DNA from 2 places in the Caloramator sp. ALD01 genome. Region 1 is predicted to be linked to the other one. Evidence: a T-box and tRNA genes for the amino acid it is inferred to sense, from the RefSeq annotation. Region 1 holds a T-box; the other holds one or more tRNA genes.

What was found. A T-box is a leader RNA that pairs with one kind of tRNA and senses whether it is charged. The one in region 1 lies ahead of cysS (cysteine--tRNA ligase), so its partner is inferred to be a tRNA-Cys.
Region 2: it encodes a tRNA-Cys, which carries the amino acid that the T-box ahead of cysS (cysteine--tRNA ligase) is inferred to sense. The anticodon was not compared.

The regions. Positions count from the first base shown of each region.
Region 1 covers NZ_AXAA01000018.1:5,760-13,283, reverse strand. Annotated here, with positions in the region: gene ispF (2-C-methyl-D-erythritol 2,4-cyclodiphosphate synthase) at 1-154, shown strand, start outside; gene A3M9_RS0108400 (ATP-binding cassette domain-containing protein) at 156-884, shown strand; gene A3M9_RS0108395 (ABC transporter permease) at 877-2,052, shown strand; gene A3M9_RS0108385 (hypothetical protein) at 2,311-2,724, opposite strand; gene ilvA (threonine ammonia-lyase) at 3,092-4,057, shown strand; gene gltX (glutamate--tRNA ligase) at 4,464-5,918, shown strand; T-box leader at 5,924-6,132, shown strand; gene cysS (cysteine--tRNA ligase) at 6,177-7,524, shown strand, end outside.
Region 2 covers NZ_AXAA01000002.1:121,831-129,354, forward strand. Annotated here, with positions in the region: gene ytxC (putative sporulation protein YtxC) at 1-472, opposite strand, end outside; gene A3M9_RS0101585 (DUF6873 family GME fold protein) at 538-1,302, opposite strand; tRNA gene A3M9_RS0101590 (tRNA-Cys) at 1,380-1,454, opposite strand; tRNA gene A3M9_RS0101595 (tRNA-Gly) at 1,466-1,541, opposite strand; tRNA gene A3M9_RS0101600 (tRNA-Phe) at 1,551-1,626, opposite strand; tRNA gene A3M9_RS0101605 (tRNA-Asp) at 1,630-1,706, opposite strand; tRNA gene A3M9_RS0101610 (tRNA-Val) at 1,711-1,786, opposite strand; gene A3M9_RS0101615 (diguanylate cyclase) at 1,853-2,560, opposite strand; gene hslO (Hsp33 family molecular chaperone HslO) at 2,715-3,593, opposite strand; gene A3M9_RS14555 (hypothetical protein) at 3,757-3,903, shown strand; gene A3M9_RS0101630 (class I SAM-dependent methyltransferase) at 3,910-4,647, opposite strand; gene manA (mannose-6-phosphate isomerase, class I) at 4,733-5,692, shown strand; gene A3M9_RS0101640 (small, acid-soluble spore protein, alpha/beta type) at 5,709-5,939, opposite strand; gene A3M9_RS0101645 (ABC transporter ATP-binding protein) at 5,985-6,950, opposite strand; gene A3M9_RS0101650 (ABC transporter ATP-binding protein) at 6,952-7,524, opposite strand, start outside.

The DNA.
Region 1 (7,524 bases):
TATTGAAGGAATGCGAAAAAATATAGCAGAGGTTTGCAAAGTAAGTATTTATGATGTCAATGTTAAGGCTACAACAGAGGAGGGACTTGGTTTTACAGGTGAGGGCTTGGGAATTGCAGCCCACGCTGTTTGTACTTTAATAAGGGGGGAATAGAATGATAGAGGTAATTGGGTTAACAAAAAAGTTTAAAGAAGTAACAGCAGTTGATAATGTTAGTTTTAAAGTTGATAAGGGTGAGATTGTTGGACTTTTAGGAGAAAATGGAGCTGGAAAAACAACAACTTTAAGAATGATATCTACGATGTTAAAACCAACGTCAGGCACAGCAAAGATTTGTGGATTAGATTTGGTAAATGAACCCGATAAGGTTAGAAAGAAGATAGGAATATTGTTTGGTGGAGAAGTAGGATTATACGATAGGCTGACAGCAAGAGAAAATATAAAGTATTTTGCGGATTTAAGTGGTCTTTCAAGTGAAGAAGCAAACAAAAATATTGAGTTTTTAGCAGAGATGCTTGATATGAAGGAATATATAGATAGACGTGTTGGTAAATTTTCAAGGGGTATGAAACAGAAGGTTGCAATAGCAAGGTCAATTGTTCATAATCCCGATGTTATGCTCTTTGATGAGCCTACAATAGGACTTGATGTATCATCAAGTGCAATAGTTCAGGATTTTATATTAGATTGTAAGAAAAAAGGAAGAGCTATTATATTTTCAAGTCACAGTATGAGGGAAGTTGAAAGGCTGTGTGATAGAGTGGTAATTATACATAAGGGAAGAATTGTGTATGACGGAAAAATCGAAGATTTAAGAAGAGAATATAATGGAGAAGATTTAGAAAAAGTATTTTTAAGATTGGTGGGGGATAAAGATGAATAGTTTGTGGGGAATTGTTTTTAAGAAGGAATTAAAGGATTTATTTAGGGATAGAAAAACAGTTATAATGTCAGTTCTTTTACCTTTGGTGCTTTTTCCGTTACTATTTGGCCTAATAGGTAAAGGGGTTAAAAGTACAACTGAAAAGGTAGCAAAGGAAGTAAAGATAGCCTATATTGGAGAGGAGTCTTCCTTTAAAAATTTCTTAAGTAGTGTACCTAATATAAAGATAGTTGAAACTAAGGACTATCAAGAGGAAGTAAAAAAGGGAACTATATATTTGGCTGTTGTGGTTGAGGAAGATTTTGATGAAAAACTATCACAGGAAAAAATGTCGGATATAAAAATTATATATGATTCAGAGAGTACAAATTCTCAAACAGCATTAGATGTTGTTAAGGATGTTATTAATACATATAAGGATGAGGTTGTGAAAGGAAGACTTGAAAAGAGGGGAATAGATGTATCTATATTAAGTCCTGTTGATGTTAAAAATGAGCCTGTAAATAGAGAAAAGGCAGGTGGAGGAGCTCTTATGTTAACAATGCTTCTGCCACTTTACTTGATTATATATGCAATTACAGGACCTATGGCTGCTGCAGTTGATTTAGGTGCAGGAGAAAAGGAGAGAGGAACTCTCGAACCACTTCTTACAACACAGGCAAGCAGAATGCAGCTATTGTTTGGAAAGCTTTTTGCTATAACTGTTATGGGTATAATAGGAACAACATCATCTTTAACGGGACTCTATATAGCCTTTAAATATTCTATGGATTTTATGGGTGATGTTGGATTAAAAATTTCAATAGGCTCTCTTGTTTTAATCGGAGTTACAGCTATAATACTTAATATGATTTTTGCAGCAGTTGAACTTGCTGTTAGTATATATGCAAGGTCCTTTAAAGAAGCTCAAACCTATTTATCGCCTGTTACAATAATTGGTATGATTGTTGCCTATGGAACCTATATGATGGATGTAAAGAGTGCATCTACAATGATGTTCAATATTCCTCTTGCAAATATTTCGCTTATTATAAAGGAATTTATTATTGGAGTTTATAATCCTATGCACATAGTCATAACATTTGTGTGGGCAATAGTTTATATAATAGCTGCTATTCTATTTGCAAGGTATATGTTTAGTAGAGAAGAAGTAGTATTTAGAACTTGATTTAATGGTTTTAAAGTATGATGCAAAGAAGGTAAGTTTATGACTATTTTTGCTATAATGGCAACTTTGGTTATTGGTATTATTATACTCATTTATCGGGCGATAGCTAAAAAGAAGTGGCTAATGGCAATCGTAATAATACCACTTGCTATTTCTATATTTCAATTATTATATTTACTTTTGATTTAAGCAATTAATGTTTTGTATAAAAGATTAGTGCCAAGAAGTTTTGCTTGTTCTTGGCACTTAATAATTTTATCAATAATGAATTAAATCATCCAATAAATCCTTCATACTTGAGGTAATGTATGAAATTTTGTCCTCAAGTATTTTTTTGCTCTCTAAATAGATATCATCAACTTCAACAAGTTTAAGTTTTGAATCTATGTTATTAAGTTTCCTATAGGCTTGGGTGAAAAGGTTGTTAAGTAGATAACTCTTCATAGAGGGATTAGAGTTGCAAAGGTATAGGCATTTTATAAATCCAAGACTTTGAGAAAAATAAGAAAGAGAAGTTAAATAATCATTGTAGATTTCACGATATATAGGCATAGATTCTTTTGATACTTTAATTCCCTTTAAGTGGTATGAAAGGTTAATAAGAGTTTTTTCAAGGGAGTTCATCTTGAAAATTGGACCTACAAGAGAACGTTCCTTATATTTTGTTTCCAAGGGGAAAACCTCCTAAAATTTATTTTATACTATAAAATATGCAGAAAATATACTTAAGATGTTTTATATCCGTTTCAAATGTGATTTTGGTTTATGTGTTAACTTACAGTAATATTATGTTTGTGTAATGCGGACATAATGAAAAATATTTTTTTAATGCATTGTAAAATATTAGTTATTAAGAGTATTGATGATATATACAATGAAAATGTTAATAAAAATAGTATAATTACTAATAATAGACGAAAATTAATGAATATGAGCTAAAATGCACAAATAAGCGTATAATCTTAATTGAATTTTTTTGTCGAGTATTGTATATTAAAATTAAGATAATTTAAAATTTTTATAGGAATGAGGGAAAAATATGCAAGTTACTTTTGAAATGATTAAAGAGGCTCAAAAAAGATTAGATGGTGTAGTAAGAAAGACAGAACTTGCTAAGTCCTATAGCTTAACTCAATTAACTGGAATGAATGTTTTTCTAAAGGCGGAGAATAGACAAAAGACAAATGCGTTTAAATTAAGAGGTGCCTATAACAAAATAGCAAGCCTAACAGAAGAAGAAAGAAAAAAGGGAGTTATTGCATCATCAGCAGGAAATCATGCACAGGGTGTTGCATATGCTGCAAAGGTTTTTGGTATAAATGCAACTATATGTATGCCAGAGACTGCTCCAAAGACTAAAGTGGAGTCGACTAAATCATATGGTGCTACAGTAGTTCAATATGGACTTGTATATGATGATTGTTATCAAAAGGCAGTTGAAATTCAAAGGGAGACAGGTGCTACATTTGTTCACCCATTCAATGATCCTTATGTAATTGCAGGACAGGGAACTATAGGTCTTGAGATATTAAATGAGTTTAGTGATGTGGATGCTATTGTTGTTCCAATAGGTGGAGGAGGTATTATATCAGGTATAGCAATTGCAATGAAGGAAATAAAGCCAAGTATAAAGGTGATAGGAGTTCAGGCTGAAGTTATAGCATCAACAAGAGCGTCGCTTGATGCAGGGAAAATTGTAACATTGCCAGGTGTAAAATCACTTGCAGATGGTATATCAGTTAAGACTCCAGGGGATTTAACTTTTGATATAATTAAAAAATATGTTGATGATGTAGTTACTGTATCAGAGGATGAAATTGAGGATGCAATTTATAGACTTCTTTCAAAATCAAAGTTTGTAGTTGAAGGGGCTGGTGCTACAACAGCAGCTGCTGTTATAAACGGTAAGGTTAATATGCCAGGGAAGAATGTTGTTTGTGTTTTAACTGGTGGAAATATTGATCCAATGATGCTTGCGAATATAATTCAAAAGAAGAATGCATAAAAGAGCTACAGCTATTGCTGTAGCTCAGGCTGTTGAAAAAGTTATATATTGATTAGCCCCATGAAGGATTTCTTGGGCATCGATTCATTTCGCTAAGCAATTCTAAGCCTTTCTTTGTTTGAAAAAGTCCTACCCTCGCGATGCCATCGTCCTGATGGCCACTCGGCTCGGCACGTCCTGTGCCGAATTACGGACTTTTTCAAAGTCGAAAAGCAATAATTGCTAAAGCTCACGAAAGAGCCCATTGAAATCCATTCATGGGGCTTTTTTCATACTTTAGCTAACGAACAGGTTTGTCAACAATCTGAGCTACAGCTATTGCTGTAGCTTTTTTGATATATGTGTTGAAAAAAAATGAATAAATATATAAAATTGTATTAGTATATAATTTTTACGGAGGTGTACTATGGAAAGAGTTAGATTTGCCCCAAGTCCAACAGGGCATTTGCATATAGGTGGTGCAAGAACAGCACTATTTAACTATCTTTATGCTAAGAAAACTGGAGGAAAGTTTTTGCTTAGAATTGAAGATACAGATTTAAATCGTTCTACTGAGGAATCAGAAAAGGTAATCATTGAAGGATTAAAATGGCTTGGAATTCATTGGGATGAAGGAATAGAGGTTGGAGGAGAACACGGACCATATAGATCAACAGAAAGGGTACATATATACAATCCTTATGTTCAAAGACTTTTAGATGAAGGGAAGGCATATCTATGCTACTGTTCAGAAGAAGAGCTTGAAAGAGAAAGAGAAGAAGCTCTACAAAGAGGAGAAATGCCAAGATATTCAGGTAAGTGCAGACATTTAACAAAAGAGGACAGAGAAAGACTGGAGAAGGAAGGTAGAAAACCTGTTGTAAGATTTAGAGTACCAGAAGATGAACTTATAGTAGTAGATGACCTAGTTAGAGGGAGAGTAGAGTTTAATTCAAACGATATTGGTGATTTTATCATTGTAAAATCAGACGGCATACCTGTTTACAACTTTGCTGTTACAATAGATGATTATTTAATGGAAATAACAACAGTAATTCGTGGAGAAGAACACCTTTCAAATACGCCAAGACAAATTCTTATATATAAGGCATTGGGATTTGATATACCAAAGTTTGCACACGTTTCCTTAATACTTGGAAAAGACAGAACAAAAATGAGCAAACGTCACGGTTCAACTTGGGTAGAACAATATAGAGATGCTGGATATCTTCCAGAGGCTATAATAAATTTCCTTGCATTACTTGGTTGGTCACCTGAGGGAGAAGAAGAAATATTCTCTATGGAAGAACTTGAAAGAATGTTTGATATAAACAGAGTAAGTAAAAATCCAGCAGTTTTTGATATTGACAAATTAAACCATATAAATGGTATTTATATAAGAAATGCAGAACTTGATAGAATAGTTGATTTAGCAATTCCTCATCTTGTTAAGGGAGAATTTATTACAGAGGAATTTGCAAATACAAATAGAGAATGGATATCAAAGATAGTAGATACAGTAAGAGGCGGATTATCTAATGTTTCAGAAATAGTAAATCACGTAGGTATATTCTTTGGTGAAGAAGTTAAATTAGAAAATGAAGAAGCAAAAGAAGTATTAAAGCAAGAACATGTTTCTGCACTACTTGATGAATTTAAGAATATATTATTAGAAACAGAAGTTGTTACTAAAGAAAATGCAAAGGATATAATGAATGAAATCAAAAAGAGAACAGGTGCAAAGGGAAAGGCGTTATTTATGCCTATAAGAGTTGCTGTAACAGGACAAGTGCACGGTCCTGAACTTGTAAATGTTCTTGAAATATTAGGTAGAGATATGTTGATTAAAAGAATTGAATATGTAAAACAAAATTTGCTATAATAAAATAAAAGGCAATGAAGGGAAGAATAAGGAAGTAATCCATTCCAGAGAGTAGCTGTCTTAGGCTGTGAGCAGCTATATGGACACTCCTTTAGTGCGTCCTTGAGCTTTTCTACCGAAATGTTAGTAGGTAGGAACGGTAATTCCGTTATAATTTTGAGTGAGGCTTTTGCCTAATTAGAGTGGAACCACGGAGTGCCCCTTCGTCTCTAAGGAGATGGAGGGGTAAATTTATATAAAAGAGGTGATATTATGGGAATTAAGGTTTTTAATACTATGACAAGACAGAAGGAGGATTTTGTAACTGTAGAACCTAACGTTGTTAAAATGTATGTATGCGGACCTACTGTCTACAATTTCTTCCACATAGGTAATGCAAGAACCTTCATTGTATTTGACACAATTAGAAGATACCTTGAGTACAGAGGTTATCAAGTAAAATTCATTCAAAACTTCACAGATATCGATGATAAGATGATTAAAAGGGCTAATGAAGAGGGTGTTACTGTAAAGGATGTGGCAGAAAAATATATTGGCGAATATTACAAGGATGCAGATGCATTAAATTTAAAAAGAGCAACTGTAAATCCAAGAGCCACAGAATATATAAATGAGATTATAAAGTTTGTAAAGGACTTAGAGGATAAGGGATTTGCCTATGCTGTTGATGGGGATGTTTATTTTGATACAACTAAATTTAAAGAATATGGGAAGCTTAGTCATCAAAGCATAGAGGATTTAGAGGCTGGTGCAAGAATAGAAGTAGATGAAAGGAAGAGAAATCCTATGGACTTTGCACTTTGGAAGGCAAAGAAGGAGGGAGAACCAGCTTGGCAAAGTCCTTGGGGAGAAGGAAGACCAGGTTGGCATATAGAGTGTTCAACAATGGCCTGCTCACTTCTTGGTGAAACAATAGATATTCACGGTGGTGGAGCAGATTTAGTATTCCCTCACCACGAAAATGAGATAGCCCAGAGTGAAGCAAGAAATGGAAAACCATTTGCAAGATATTGGATGCACGCTGCGTATTTAAATGTAAATAATCAAAAGATGTCAAAATCACTAAACAATTTCTTCACTGCAAGAGAAATACTTGAAAAATATGATGCAGAAGTAATTAGAATGTTTATGCTATCTGGGCACTACAGAAATCCAATAAACTTCAGCCTCGATTTATTAGAACAGGCAAAGGCTGGTCTTGAAAGGATTTATAACTCGATATCAAATCTTGAACATGTTATTGAAGTTTCAAAGTATGATGCAATGAAGGAAGAAGAAAAGACATTTAGCTTAAAACTTGATGAATATAGAAATAGATTTATTGATGTTATGGATGATGATTTTAATACTGCCGATGCGATTTCTGTTATATTTGATATGGTAAGAGATATAAATAGTAATATTAATCTTGAAAGTTCTAAAGAGATTGCAAAGAAGGCACTGGATTTAATAAGAGAACTTGGTTCTCCTCTTGCAATACTTCAAAAAAATACAAAAGAATCTTTAGATGAAGAAATAGAAAGGCTTATCGAAGAGAGACAAAAAGCAAGAAAGGAGAAAAATTTTGCCCTTGCAGATAAAATAAGGGATGATCTTAAGGCAATGG
Region 2 (7,524 bases), on a different contig from region 1:
AGGTAATAAAACCATCTATAATAAGCTCTTTGTTTTCATCTAAATATTCTTCTATTAATTTTAAAATTGTATTTTTTCTATTTATAATGAGCTGTATTCCATCCTGTGTAAATATACCTGTTCCGTTTAATGCCATTATACACTTTTCTTTTATTATTTCTGCATCCTCATTGGATAAGAAATCATAATTGTTTTTTATAATCTTTTCTATGGAAACAGAATCATAATAATTCACTATATATTCATAGATAAGGTTCGAAACATATATATAAAACATTTCGCTAAAACTATCAAAGACCTTTATATCCCTTTCTGTCTCCTTTAAAACACACTTTATATAATTCATATTAGATACTTTATTTTCACATAGAGCAATATTTACGCCTTTTTCTTTAAAATACTGACAGAGCTCGTTTAATCTATCATAAAATTCTTTATTATCCTTACTAAATCCAATTGATAGGAGAATCATATTATCACTCCCTTCAAGTTTAGTATATGTTCGTAGAAAAAACATATACTAATAAACTTAAAAAGTTATATTATACAATATTCCTTAAGAGGTATTAATGTACCATAATCTATTAATTTACCTTTTGATAGATTTTGATGTTTTTTTTCAAATTTATTCAAAAAATTTTTTATTTCAGTACCTTCAGGATGTGATTCAACTTCACCGTAAAAAGCTATGGTGTCATTTGAAATAAATCCTGTGCATCCTCCAATAAAACCGTAGTTTAGTTCAAAAAGATCAATATATCCTGGTTTAATTAGAAGGGAGTTTATTGAATTTTGCAAAGCCTTTTTATAGATTCCTCTATCAGACGTAATTATTGCATCCTCTGATACAATACATACAGAACATTTAGCATAGCCCTGCTTTACATCAATAAGTTTAATGTTTCTTTTTATTAATTCATCCAGTAAAACTTCATCAGTATATCTTATGTTTAAAATGGCAACATCCTTTAGTCTTGCAACATTGTATAAAACATCCTTTGGATATATACCTTCAATCTTATCTTTGCCTAATATCAAATTAAAACCCTCATCTTCTAAGGCATAATAAAATTTGTCATCAACATTGGGTGCAATAACTATTTTATCCCCCCCAAGATGGTGAAATAATATGTCAGGATGATAGGATACAGCTTCATACAATAATTTTTGTTTATTTGTTTTGATAATTTTAATTCCCATCTCTCTTAAATTATATTCAACATCTGAGTTTATTCTTCCATCACACACAACCAAAGAGACTTCCCCCTTTGGGAGATTTGGTATTTCTATAAATTTTTCCATTGACAAACTCGCTCCTTCATTAAAACTATGCGTACTAGCAAAATAGGGATAGAAGTTTTACTTCTATCCCTATTCTTTGGAGGCGGCACCCAGATTCGAACTGGGGAATAAAGGTTTTGCAGACCTCTGCCTTACCACTTGGCTATGCCGCCATATTAATTTCTGGAGCGGGAAACGGGACTCGAACCCGCGGCATTCACCTTGGCAAGGTGACGCTCTACCAACTGAGCTATTCCCGCATATAAAATTGGTGGCCAGAGCCGGAATCGAACCAGCGACACGGGGATTTTCAGTCCCCTGCTCTACCTACTGAGCTATCTGGCCAGTTGGCGACCCAGAAGGGGCTCGAACCCTCGACCTCCGGCGTGACAGGCCGGCACTCTAACCAACTGAGCTACTGGGCCATTATGGTGGGCACGACAGGGCTCGAACCTGTGACCCTCTGCTTGTAAGGCAGATGCTCTCCCAGCTGAGCTACGCGCCCAATTCATTTGACATAAATTATAATACAATGAATTTATATTTTTGTCAATACGTTTTTAAAATTATTTTATGCAAATTTTAACTGTGAGTGAAAAAGCTTCTTATTTTCATACATCCTTCTATCTGCTTCGTTTATAAAGTCTTCTATATTTATATATTCTTGTGTATAAGTTGCAACTCCACAGCTTATACTTAGTTCTACTCTACTTGATAGATTTAATACATTTATCTTCTCATTTATAACTTCAATAATTTTTTCTGCATTCTTCTCATCAGAATTCAAAAGAACAATCAAAAACTCATCTCCACCTAATCTAACAACAAAATCATCCTTTTTAACAGATTGTTTGAATATTTTACTGATTCTAATAATAGCCTTATCTCCTTCACTATGGCCATAATTATCATTAATCATTTTTAAATTATTTAAATCAACATAAATAATTGATATGGGTGAACGCAATGAATAGTTTTTTAGCAGTGTATTTAATTTTTCTAAACCTGCTTTTCTATTTAGACACTTTGTCATAGCATCGTGTGTTGCATAATATTCCCAAATCTTTATTCTTTTATTTATTTCCCTTTTTACTAAAACAAAAATAAATACAGATGAAAATACAATAAAGACAATCCCCTTAATAATCGAATAATTCAAATAACCTTCACTGAATTTCAATGATTTAAATAATATTTTATCAGAAAAAAACACCCAAATAGTACCAAGTAAGAAATAACTCATTGATATTTTTAAAACCCCCAAATCTTCCTTTTTCATACCACACACCCTTTACAGTATTATCATTAATATTTATCGTGTAAAAAAAACTAAAGTTTATAGGATTATTAATTTTTTATCGTAAATTTTAAAGCCCCACTTATAGTTTAATGCAACATAACCATAATGAGGCTTTATATTATATTTTATATCTTTATTTAATTGAATTTATTAAATTTTGTATATCATCCTTTGTAAATTGGTATCTTCTTTCACAAAAATGGCACTCTACCTGCATAATCTCTTCCTCTTCCTTTAATCTCTCAAGTTCTTCTTTTCCTAATGCAATAAGTGCCTTTTCAACTCTTTCCCTTGAACAATCGCACTCGTAAGCTATATCTATCTCTTCGTGTATTTTTAAATCCATATCGTCAAACAGTAAGTTTAATATATCTTCGCAAGTTTTTCCCTCTGCTATTAATGTAGAAAGAGGTGGTATTTCTTGCAGTCTAAATGTAATAATATCTGCAAGTAGCTCGTTTGCACCCGGCATCATTTGTATAACTAATCCCCCTGCTGATTTTATAGAAATATCTGTATCAACAAGCACACCTAACGCTACTGCAGATGGAACCTGTTCTGAAACTGTAAAATAGTATGCAATATCATCTCCAACTTCTCCAGTATATATAGGAACACTTCCAATATATGGGTCTTTGAGTCCCATATCCTTTACTACGTTTAAAAATCCATCCTTACCTATTGCACCACCAACATCAAGTTTTCCCTTATCATTTAATGGCAACTCTACGTGTGGATTTGATATATAACCCTTTACATTACCCTTTGAATTTGCAACAACTACTAAATTACCTGCTGGCCCTCTACCATTCATAGACAATGTCAGCGTATCCTTTTCACCCTTTAGCATTGCTCCCATTATACTGCCTGCTGTTAATAATCTACCGAGGGCTGCTGATGCAGTCGGGCTTAAATCGTGTATTTGTCTTGCTTTTTCTACTATATCTGTTGTAATTGCTGCAAATAGTCTTATATCTCCATTTGAGGCTGTTGCTCTAACTAATTTACCCATATTATTTCCTCCTAAGTATAAAATATTTTAGGGATAAAATTTAGGTTAATTATACAAATCTGTACAATACAAGTCAATATTTAAAGTATAAAGTATTATTGTTGTAACACTTGAAAAATTAAAGAATATTATAATTATATAATGATTTATTGGAGTGTTTTTTGTGGATACCCAAAAAGATAAACTTAAAGTAAAGGTACGTCAATCTAAAGATGGTAAAAAGAAAAAAATAAAAATCGAAAATGACTTTTTAAAAATTAGCATCAGAATTAAAGATAAAGATGTTGAACTTTGTGATGAAGATGAGTAATTATTATCATTTCTTTATAACAAATACAGCTCTAATACTATCTTGACTATAATCTTTAAATTTATAGTCATCAAAAACTTCAACTTCTTTAAAACCTATTTTGTTTAGAACTTCTATAATCTCTTCAACCCTATAAATTTTTTGTATATGCCTTTCATCAAACCTTCTATAATATTTTCCTTCCTTTACAAAGAAGGTAATATACATCTCCAATATATCTTCATTTATATAATTATCCCATATATAGCATATATCCTCTCTATTTAATGTAAATGTCTTTTCTCCTATTAGATTTCTTAATTTATATTCTGTGCTAATATCAAATAAAAAATAACCATCATCTTCTAAATGATTATAAACATTTTTAAATGAACTTTCTAAATCCTTATAGTTTGTTATGTAATTAAAACAGTCACAAAAACTAAATATAAAGGGAAATTTTTTATTTAAATTATAACTTCTTATATCCTGTTTCAATAGTGTAGCTCTTAATCTTTCTCTTCTTAATTTCTCCTCTGCCTTTGTAAGCATATCCTCTGAACTATCCAATGCCACTAAATCCAATCCAAGTTTTTTTAAATAAATAGTCATATTTCCTGTACCACAGCCAAGTTCGAGACCTTTTTTGTATTTTAATTCAATATTTTTATTTTTAAAATATGTGCTAACAAAATCTGCCCATTTCTTATAATCTACATCCATAAGCTCATCATATACTAAAGATAAATTTGAGTATTGTTCCATTTATTTCAACTCCTATATTTATTTTCTTTTATTGTTTTGTTAAAATAAAGTAAGAATAAATAAAATAGTTTACAGGAGGTATTTTATGCTATATCCATTATTTTTTCAACCCGTTTATAAAGAAATTATATGGGGAGGACAGAATTTAAATAAAATATTTGGCCGTAGTTTACCCTATGAAAAAACTGCAGAGAGCTGGGAAGTGTGTTGTCATAAAAATGGGATGAGTATAATCGAAAATGGAATATATAAAGAAAAAACTCTACAAGAAATAATAGATATATATAAAGAAGAATTACTTGGAACTAAAGCTCTAAAATATGATAGATTTCCTCTTCTAATTAAATACATAGATGCAAATGATAAACTTTCTGTTCAAGTTCATCCTAACGACGAATATGCACTTAAATTTGAAGGAGATTTTGGTAAAACTGAAATGTGGTATGTGGTTGATGCAAAAGATGATGCTAAGCTTATATATGGTGTAAAGGAAGGAACAACAAAGGAAGAATTTAAAGAAGCCCTCTTTAACAAACAATTGGAGGATTGCTTAAATTATGTCTCTGTAAAAAAAGGTGATGTAATTTTTATTCCTTCTGGCACCGTTCACGCTATACTTGATGGAATCGTAATTGCAGAAATACAACAAAATAGCGATACTACATACAGAGTATATGACTGGAATAGAGTTGATAAAAACGGTAAACCAAGAGAACTTCATATTGAAAAGGCTCTTGATGTAATTGATTTTAATATAAGTGGTAAAGTAGTATCTCCAGTATCCCAAAAATTTAATGGATATAGTTTATCGAATATTGCAAAGTGCAACTATTTTTCTGTTGATGAAATCAATGTTGAAAATAAATATTTTGATAAAACAAATGGAGAATCCTTCCATATTTATATGTGTATCGAAGGTAATGGAAGACTCAATTATAATGGAGAAATATATGACATATCTGCAGGCAAAACTTTTATGATTCCAGCAAAGAAAGAAGAATTTACAATAGAAGGGCAATTAAAACTACTAAAGGCATATCTATAGGGGGCATAATTGCCCCCTATTTGTTCCATCTTCTGCCTGCATCCTTATTTCTCTTGGTCATTATTCCACCTATTTTGCCAGTCTCTTCTGCCGTTAAACCACTCCAACCGTATTTTTTAACTTTATCTATAAGCCCTAATTCCTCTGCTATTTCATACTTAATTTTTTCCCTTTCAAGTTCTTCATCACTTAAAGGCTTTTTAGCTTTAATCTTTGCCTTTACCTTCTTTTTAAATGGTGTTGTCATATAAAACACCCCCTCAGGATTATTTTGTCCTTGAGGGGGTATATTTTATACTAAATGGCACGCAACAAAGTGTCCTCCGCCCACATCTCTAAATTTAGGTATTTCCTGTGAACAAATATCCTTTTTGTATGGGCATCTTGTATGGAATTTACATCCACTTGGCGGATTTGCTGGGCTTGGAATATCTCCCTGTAATATTATCCTTTCCCTTTTTAGCGTTGGGTCTGGTATTGGAACTGCAGAAAGCAATGCCTTTGTATAAGGATGTAGTGGATTTTTATAAAGTTCGTGCTTATCTGCAAGTTCCACAAGTGAACCTAAATACATAACACCTACCCTATGGCTTATGTGCTTTACAACACTTAAATCGTGGGATATAAACATATATGAAAAACCAAACTTTTGTTGTAGATCACATAAAAGGTTTACAATTTGTGATTGAATTGAAACGTCAAGAGCAGATACTGGTTCATCACAAACTATAAATTTAGGATTTAATACAAGTGCTCTTGCAATACCAATTCTCTGTCTTTGTCCACCTGAAAATTCGTGTGGGTATCTTCTTATGTGGTAAGGTGCAAGTCCGCACATTTCTATTGCCTCAAGTACTCTATCCTTAACTTCACCCTTAGATACTATACCGTGATCTACAAGTGCCTCACCTATAATTTCACCTACAGTCATTCTTGGATTTAATGAACTATATGGATCTTGGAATATAATCTGCATCTTAGGTCTTATGCTTCTTAACTCTTTTCTACTTAACTTAAATATATCCTTTCCCTCAAAATACACACTACCATCTGTTTTATCTAAAAGTCTCAATATTGTTCTTCCTGTTGTTGATTTTCCACACCCTGATTCTCCAACAAATCCTAATGTTTCACCTTCCTTTAGCTCGAATGAAACATCATCAACCGCCTTTACATATCCAACTGTTCTTTGGAATACTCCTGCCTTTATTGGAAAGTACTTTTTCAGATTTTCTACTTTTAATAAAGTCTCAGCCATTTTACTTCACCTCCCTGTTGAGGTGGCAAGCCACCCTATGACCATCTTTTACACTACAAAGTTCTGGCTGTTCCCTTCTACATATGTCCATAGCCTTTGAACATCTTGGGTGGAAATAGCAGCCCTCTGGCATATTAAGTGGATTTGGTACTTGTCCGGGTATAGAATTTAATCTATCCTTATCTTGATTTAATATTGGCTTTGATTCAAGCAATCCTAATGTATATGGATGCATTGGATTTTTAAATATTTCATATACATTAGCCTCTTCAACGACCTTTCCAGCATACATAACAACAACGTGGTCTGCCATTTCTGCAACAACACCAAGGTCGTGAGTTATAAGCATAATAGATGTATTTGTTTTATTCTTAAGATCTCTCATCAGATCAAGTATTTGTGCTTGAATTGTAACATCAAGTGCAGTAGTTGGCTCATCTGCTATTAAAAGCTTTGGATTACAAGCCATTGCCATTGCAATCATTGCCCTTTGTCTCATTCCACCTGAAAGTTCGTGTGGATAGGCATCTACAACCTCATCTGCTCTTGGAATGCCAACCAACTTTAACATATC